Regions from separate parts of the Sporosarcina sp. P12(2017) genome, predicted to be linked through region 2. Evidence: riboswitches for the same ligand, from Rfam matches in the RefSeq annotation. Region 2 holds a riboswitch; the other holds the start of a gene.
The links. Region 2 has a riboswitch for S-adenosylmethionine ahead of CSV80_RS15240 (MFS transporter). Riboswitches for the same ligand answer to the same signal wherever they lie in the genome.

Region 1: another riboswitch for S-adenosylmethionine. It lies ahead of CSV80_RS10240 (methionine ABC transporter ATP-binding protein); the one in region 2 lies ahead of CSV80_RS15240 (MFS transporter).

What each region holds. Positions count from the first base shown of each region.
Region 1 covers NZ_PDYL01000011.1:19,227-23,616, forward strand. The annotation lists gene CSV80_RS10230 (tRNA dihydrouridine synthase) at 88-1,050, shown strand; gene CSV80_RS10235 (pyridoxal phosphate-dependent aminotransferase) at 1,142-2,308, opposite strand; SAM riboswitch class I at 2,538-2,649, shown strand; gene CSV80_RS10240 (methionine ABC transporter ATP-binding protein) at 2,769-3,782, shown strand; gene CSV80_RS10245 (methionine ABC transporter permease) at 3,775-4,390, shown strand, end outside.
Region 2 covers NZ_PDYL01000021.1:42,220-46,609, reverse strand. The annotation lists gene CSV80_RS15245 (molybdopterin oxidoreductase family protein) at 1-1,452, opposite strand, end outside; SAM riboswitch class I at 1,792-1,882, shown strand; gene CSV80_RS15240 (MFS transporter) at 2,005-3,255, shown strand; gene msrA (peptide-methionine (S)-S-oxide reductase MsrA) at 3,571-4,101, shown strand.

The sequences.
Region 1 (4,390 bases), on a different contig from region 2:
GGACTGGCATCTGTTAAGGGTAAGTATATGTAAAAAACTATTTTTGTACGCAGGTGCAAGTTTTGAAGAGAGGATTTGAACGTAACGATGACTACTAATTTTTGGCTTGATCTACCACGGCCATTTTTCATACTAGCACCGATGGAGGATGTTACGGACGTGGTTTTTCGCCACGTAGTAAGCGAAGCTGCACGTCCGGATGTATTCTTTACCGAATTTACCAATACGGAAAGCTTTTGTCATCCAGAGGGAATCTTTAGCGTGCGGGGACGTTTGGCGTTTACAGAAGACGAACAGCCAATCGTCGCTCACATTTGGGGAGATAAGCCTGAACATTTCCGCGAGATGAGTATTGGGATGGCGGAACTTGGTTTTAAAGGATTGGATATTAATATGGGATGTCCTGTGCCAAACGTTGCAACAAAAGGAAAAGGTAGTGGTTTGATTAACCATCCTGAAACCGCTGCGGCAATTATTCAAGCGGCAAAAGCTGGCGGATTACCTGTCAGTGTCAAGACGCGTCTTGGCTATACAGATATAGAAGAATGGCATACATGGCTCAGACATGTACTGGAGCAAGATATCGCGAACTTGTCAATCCATCTCCGTACCCGCAAGGAAATGAGCAATGGCAATGCACATTGGGAATTGATTCCGGAAATCAAGAAGCTTCGTGATGAAATAGCGCCTAATACGCTGTTGACGATCAATGGTGATATTCTCGATCGTCAAATGGGCCTGGAGCTTGTGGAGAAGTATGGTGTGGATGGGGTTATGATTGGACGCGGTATTTTCAACAATCCATTTGCCTTTGAAAAAGAGAAGAAAGAGCATGATCATAGAGAATTGCTAGATCTTTTGCGTTTACATCTGGATCTTTTTGATAAATATTCTACAGAGCTCGAACCGCGACTATTTAAACCGCTACGTCGATTCTTTAAGATTTACATTAAAGGGTTCCGTGGAGCCGCTGAACTTCGAAATGAATTGATGAGTACGAATACGACAGACGAAGTACGAGCGTTACTGGATACTGTAGAACTCGATTAATAGATTCTAAAAAGCCTCCTTGCCATACCAGAAATACTGGTATGAGCAAGGAGGCTTTTTGTGTAATTGATGTAGTGTAGAATTACTTTTCTTACTTAAATAAACCAAGCTTTTCAATACGGCGAATCGCTTCTTGCAAGCGTTCTTCACTTTCCAACAACCCGACACGAATATATCCTTCTCCGTGAACACCAAATCCATTTCCTGGTGATACTGCGACGTCTGCTTTATCCAGTAATAAATCAGCGAAGGATTCGCTTGTAAAGCCTTCTGGGACAGGTAGCCAAGCGAAAAATGAGCCAGTAGGAGCCGTGACGTCCCAACCGATGCGCTCACATTCCGTTAGCAATACTGTCAGGCGTCCTTCATAGAGCGCAACTAATTCTTCAACGCATTGTTGAGGACCTGTCAATGCTTCAATTGCGGCACGTTGAACTGCCGGGAAAATGCTAGTGAATAAGTGGTCTTGCAATACATTTAATGCTTCTATTATTTCAGAGTTACCGACTGCAAACCCTACTCGCCAGCCTGCCATATTATACCTTTTAGAAAGGGACAGCATTTCAATGCCGACTTCCTTTGACCCCTCAGTTTGTAAAAAGCTAATCGGTTTCTGGCCTTCAAAACCAATTCCACCATACGCAAAATCTTGTAAGACGGCAATCTGATTTTCTTTGGCAAACGCCACAGTTTTTTTATAAAACTCGGGAGTTGCTGTGACGCCTGTTGGATTACTTGGATAGTTTAAGTACATTAGTTTGGCATCTTTTTTCTGAACATCTGTTAGTTTATCGTAATCAGGAAGAAATTCATTCTCCTTACGTAGTGGCATCGTATCATATCGAATACCCGCTAAGCTCACACCTGATAAGTAGTCAGGATAACCAGGGTCTGGCAGTAATAATAAGTCTCCTTCATTCATAATAGCTAAAGGAAGTTCTACGACACCTATTTTCGTGCCACCGAGAACCGCGACTTCTGTTTCAGGGTCAATCGTGACATCATATTCACGCTGATAGTATTCAGCCACAGCTTGTTTTAAAGCAAGTGTTCCTCTAAATGGAGAGTAGCCGTGTGTCGCTGGATCTTCAACGGCTTCTTGCAATGCTTTAATAATATGGGGAGGTGTTGGCTGATCAGGATTTCCGCGTCCGAGATTAATTACATCTCTGCCTTCATCCATAGCCTTTTCTATTTTATTTAATAATAACGTAAAGAAATGCGGAGGGAGATTTTGTAATCGGTTAGATAAAGCCATAGTCTATTCCTTCTTTCTTTGATAGGGTATTTGCGTTAAGTATACATAGATCATACTAGACTTTTCAATAGAAGGTTGGACATTCGATTCCAGATGATTGCGAAGATTAGGCAAAAGAAAGTAATGTTGATAGAATGAGTCGGATATTCTGCTGACTTGTTGTTATTCGCCTTGACAGTTTTGTAAATTCAGATTAGTATATGTTTTACGCATATAATTTAATAGTAATCTCTTATCATGAGCGACTGAGGGAAGAGGCCCGATGAAGTCCAGCAACCCCTTGAATGAAACAAGGAAGGTGCCAAATCCTACAGCATGGTTTTCCATCTGAGAGATAAGCTGAGTGTATTTCAGTACTTCTTTCATTTAGAAAAATGAAAGATTTTTTTATTTAGAAAGAAGTTTTAAAAACTTACTATTTATAACGATTATTTACTTGAATGTAGAAAGAAGTGAGAAGATGATCCAAATTCAACATTTGTCTAAAGTCTATCAGACAAAAGAAAAAGTGGTAAAAGGTGTAGATGATGTATCACTAGACATCGAGACTGGAGAAATATTTGGTATTGTCGGTTATTCAGGTGCGGGAAAAAGTTCTCTCATACGCTGTTTGAATTTGTTGGAGACACCAACGAGCGGCACGATCTTAATTGATGATGTAAATTTAACGAAACTATCAGGGGTACAACTTCGGCAGGCGCGCTTAAAAATCGGAATGATTTTTCAGCACTTTTATTTAATTAGCCAAAAGACGATTTTCGAAAATATCGCATTTGCTTTACAAGCAGCAAAAATGTCGTCAAACAAAAAAGAGGCACGTGTAATGGAACTTCTTGAAATGGTGGGGCTATCCGATAAACGCAATGTATATCCTGCGCAGTTGAGCGGAGGACAGAAGCAACGCGTTGGTATTGCGAGAGCCCTAGCTAATAATCCATCCGTTTTGCTTTGTGATGAAGCGACATCTGCACTGGATCCTAATACAACAATGTCCATTTTACGATTGTTGAAAAAGATCAATAAAGAATTGAATATCACCATTGTGTTAATTACGCATGAGATGAATGTCGTAAAAGAAATTTGTGATCGCATGGCGATTATGCAAGACGGAAAAGTCATTGAAGAAGGACAAGTGTATGACATCTTTTCTAACCCAGTTCAACCTTTGACGAAGGAGTTTATTAGTAGTGTAGTGTCGTATGAAATCCCGGATACCGTCATGTCCACCTTGGCTGGTACACTGATAAAAATCACTTTTAAAGGTGAAGTAGCCATGGAGGGTGTGATTTCCGATACTATGCAGAAGTATAGAGTGAAAGGAAACTTCCTGCATGGGTCGATTGAATATATTCAAGAACGAGCACTTGGGATTTTCTTAATGGAATTGCAAGGTGAGCGTGACGAAGTAGAGCAGGCGATTGCATACATACTCGAACAAAATGCACAAGTGGAGGTGATCCGACAACATGTTTGATCTATCTCACATCATGGAACTCATGCCGGATATTACAAAAGCATTTGGTGAAACACTTTATATGATCGGCATCTCGCTTACAATTGCACTGATTATTGGATTGCCACTCGGGGTTCTGTTATTTACAACAGATAAAGGGTTATTTTTAGAGAACCGTGCAATAAATTCAGTAGTTGGGTTTTTCGTTAATATTATTCGATCCATCCCATTCATCATACTACTTGTAGCCCTAATACCTCTGACGAAACTGATTGTTGGAAATACGATTGGACCGGCAGCTGCAAGTGTGTCGCTTTCCGTGGCAGCTATTCCTTTCTTTGCTAGGATCGTTGAAACATCCATGCGTGAAATAGACAAAGGGGTTATAGAGGCTGCAATTTCAACGGGTGCTTCGCCATGGATGATTATTTGGAATGTGTTATTACCTGAATCAAAGTCGAGTATTATCCAAGGACTTACACTGACACTAATTAACTTAGTTGCCTATTCAGCAATGGCTGGATTTGTTGGCGGAGGCGGAATTGGGGACTTAGCCATTCGTTTTGGCTATTACAGATATGATGATAGTATTATGCTAGTCACCGTCGCCATTTTAATAGTGCTCGTGC
Region 2 (4,390 bases):
ATTATCTAGGAAGGGTTGCTCGTCAAAGCCCATTGCTTGCGCCAACAATCTGAAAACGTCCGGGTTAGATTTACTGTCCCCGTATGTTTCGATGACAGGTTCCTGCAAATGGATGTAGTGATGCCAGAAAGATGTATAAAAGTCCGTATTTTCAAAAGCGGATGTCGCAGGCAGAACAATGTCCGCATACAAGGCAGTATCCGTCAAAAACAAATCATGGACCACTGTAAACAAATCCTCGCGTGCTAAGCCATCCTGGACCTTATTGGCATCCGGTGCGACAACGGCGGGGTTGCTATTATAGACATACAAAGAGCGAATCCTTTGTTGTTTCTTCAGTAATGCTTGTCCCAATAAATTCATATTGAATTTCCGCGTTGGTTTTTTCTGAAGTTCAGGCCGTTCTAGTGCGGCAATATTATGCGTCAAATAGTCGGAATTTGATTTGACTGCTCCTCCGCCCTTTAATTCCCATTGCCCAGTCAAAGCAGGCAAGCAAGTAATGGTCCGGACGATCATGCCGCCATTATCATGATGCTGCAACCCATTGCCGATGCGTATCATGGAAGGAGAGATGTTACCGTACATTCGAGCCAATTCATAAATATCTTCTTCCGGCACGCCCGTAATGGTGGAAACTTTTTGCGGATTGTAGTACTTAACATGTTCGCCCAGCGCTTCATGGCCGATTGTGTACTGTTCCAAAAAAGCTTGATGGACTAGCTTTTCTTTATAAAGAATATGCATAATTCCGAGTGCAAGCGCTCCGTCAGTTCCAGGTAGAATGGGGATGAACCAATCAGCCATGCGTCCGGTCTGGTTTTTATGGACGTCAATGACAATAGTTTTCGCGCCGTTTTTTTTCGCCTTTTGGGCAATCATAATTTGGTGCATATTGGTACTGACCGCATTGATCCCCCAAAAAATAAATAATTTCGTTTCCGTCATCTCTTCTGGATCCGTTCCATAACGCCCGCCCATTGTGTAATTGTAGCCCGCCTCGCCGGCGACTGAACAAATCGTCCGATCCAGTTGACTCGAACCAAGGCGATTAAAGAAACGGCGGTCCATTCCTTTAGAACTGAGTTTTCCCATATTTGCATAGAAGCTGTAAGGAAGAATCGATTCTGGACCTTCTTCAGAAATTATTTTATTCCACTGATTTGTAATAGTTGTAATGGCCTCTTCCCAACTGATTGGAACGAATTGACCATCGCCTTTTTCCCCAATGCGTTTTAAAGGGGTTGTAATTCGATTTTGATCATAAATCCTTTCAGCCATATGCCGAACTTTGTTGCAAATGCTTCCTTTTGTGACTGGATGTTCAGGATCACCTTCAATTTTAACAATTTTCCCGGCTTCTTTATGAATAAGCAATCCGCATTGGTCTGGACAATCAAGAGAACAAACCGAGGGAACGATACCATTTTCTACATCAATATACGATTGCATTACACAAGTCCTTTCTAACGAATTAATTTTGCAATTGCAAATTTACTATGAAATCCTAATATTACTGAAGCTTAATAATCGATTAATTGTTAAAAATAGAGAATTTCCATTGAGTATAAAGGAAAGCGCATGTTGAAGTGTAAATCAACTTTTTTCTGATATTGATGAAAAATACTCTATTAGTAAATCGACTCAAACAAATAGTTTATGTTAGTTAGTATACCATATTGGAGATAGTATATTTAGAAAGTTCCGATAATCGATTGACTTTGAATTGATTATTATGTACAGTAGCTTCATTAGTTCAATTTTAATAACTTTCTACCAATTTCATATTATTTTCTATCGAGAGAAGTTGAGGGACTGGCCCAATGAAACTTCGGCAACATAATTGTGCCAAATCCAGCAAGCGTAGCTTGAGAGATAGAAAGAGGATAGCATATTTATATTGTGCTAGCGATAATTGCCAACTACTCTTTCCGTCTTTACGGGAAGGTTTTTTATTTTCTAAAGACAATGCAAAATACATAAGCAGGAATGGAGAGTATTGATATGTTGGAGAAAATAGGGATTACAAAAAACTTAGGATGGGGCTTTTTCGGTGTTATGTTGTTCATGATGGGAGATGGAATTGAAGCGGGTTGGTTAAGTCCTTTCTTAATTGAAAGTGGATTAACCATTCAACAATCAGCAGCTATATTCACAGTATACGGAGTCTCGATTGCTCTGTCTTCCTGGTTTTCAGGCGTCTGCGTAGATGTTTTTGGGCCGAAACGTACAATGGCAATCGGGTTAGCCGTCTATATTATCGGTACAGCAGGGTTTATTACATATGGTTTTTCAACGATGAATTATCCGGTTATGCTTCTGACTTATTTTATTAAAGGTTTTGGTTATCCGTTATTTGCTTATTCCTTCTTAACATGGGTCATTTATAAAACACCACAAAGTAAATTGAGTTCTGCTGTTGGTTGGTTCTGGTTTGTTTTTTGTGCGGGAATGATGGTGCTTGGCGCCTGGTATTCAAGTGTTGCAATCCAACATTTCGGTTACATCAATACTATGTGGACATCTATATTCTGGGTATGTCTTGGTGCAGTTTTAGCTATAGTAGTCAATAAAGACAAGTTTGAAAGGAAAAAACTCGCAAACAAAAAAGAAGCAGTCAAAGAATTATTGAAAGGTATCACCATTTTGAAATCGAATCCGAGAGTTGCTGCAGGTGGGATTGTCCGCGTTATTAATAGCTTAAGCGTTTATGGATTCCCAGTATTCTTACCAATGCATATGGCACAGCACGGTATTGAAACAACTGCTTGGCTACAATTATGGGGTACATTTTTCTTAGGAAACATTATCTTTAATTTAGTGTTCGGCTTCATTGGAGATAAATTCGGCTGGAAAAACACAATCATTTGGTTTGGTGGTATCGGTTGTGCGATATTCACGCCACTATTATTTTATATACCAGTAATTACAAATGGCAGCATTGTTATGACGAGCATTGTCGGATTCATTTGGGGCGGTTTAGTAGCAGGCTATGTTCCGATTGGTGCACTAGTACCATCCGTGGCGGGTGAAGATAAAGGCGCGGCAATGTCCGTGTTGAATTTTTCTGCAGGTCTATCGACATTCGTAGCTCCTGCGATTGCCTTGACATTTATCGGGCTTGTTGGAGCGGAAGGGGTCGTGTGGATTTTCAGTGCTCTCTACTTAGTGAGTGCGATTATCGTTAAATTCATTCGTATACCGGAAGAAGAAGGTGGAAAGATAAAGGAGAAAACGTTGCTAGTTACCTCGTAAAATCACCTTGGGCTAGCCGGTGATTGACAAAGGCGTCGATAGATGAAATACTCACGTTCAATTTAAAAAATAACATGCTATTGATCTAGATTGTAGGATTTGTGGATAATTCTTTCTATCTTTTTGTTATAGATTAGAGGGACTTTTATTGATAGATGGAAAGAGATAAAAGATGATAGTATGGCGTAACGGGTGCCCAATCAAAAAGAGGTTAAAAACTATTTGGATTGTTTTCAACTTCCTTTAAAAAAGCAGATGTGTCGTTGGTTTTAGGGAAGTTGGGCACGCGCATTCATAATAAAGGAGATGTTAGCAATGGTTGAAAAGAATTTTGAAAAAGCAGCATTTGCAGGCGGATGCTTCTGGTGCATGGTGAAACCGTTTAAAGAATGGCCAGGCGTCCAGGATATCGTGTCAGGGTATATGGGCGGACATCTCGATAATCCAACGTATGAAGATGTAAAAAAAGGCACATCCGGTCATGTAGAAGTTGTTGAAATTACGTTTGATCCTGCCTTATTCCCATATGAGAAATTGCTCGAAGTATTCTGGCAACAAATCGATCCGACAGACGCAGAAGGTCAATTTCACGATCGCGGCTCATCCTATACAACCGCCATTTTCCATTACACAGATGCACAACGGGAAATTGCCGAGAGATCGAAAGCCAACCTAGCTGCAAGCGGCATTTTTACTAAGCCTATCGTCACGACAATCCGCCCCGCAGAAACTTTCTACCGAGCAGAAGAATACCATCAAGACTATTACATAAAAGAAAAGGAACATTACACAGATAACCGTGCACGTTCAGGGCGCAATGAATTCATAGCCAAGCACTGGGGATAATAGTAGGAATGATAAAGTGGGCGAGCGTTTTCATAAAACGCTGCCTTTTTTGTTTGAAATGGGGAATTAATAAAAAGTACCCGTACAACATTGAACTCTGAATTCAAAAAACAAGAATATTTAAACGCTCATGAAAGCATTGCCCACAGTATCTTTTACTAAGCACTTGCACTGCTTTTTACTCCTTGATGAAGAAGTCTTCCCTTTTTTAAGTTCCTTTCTTATACTATCTAATCAAATAATGTATACAGCATGGAAGAGTATTAGCAACTCATTTTTGTAGTAAGTA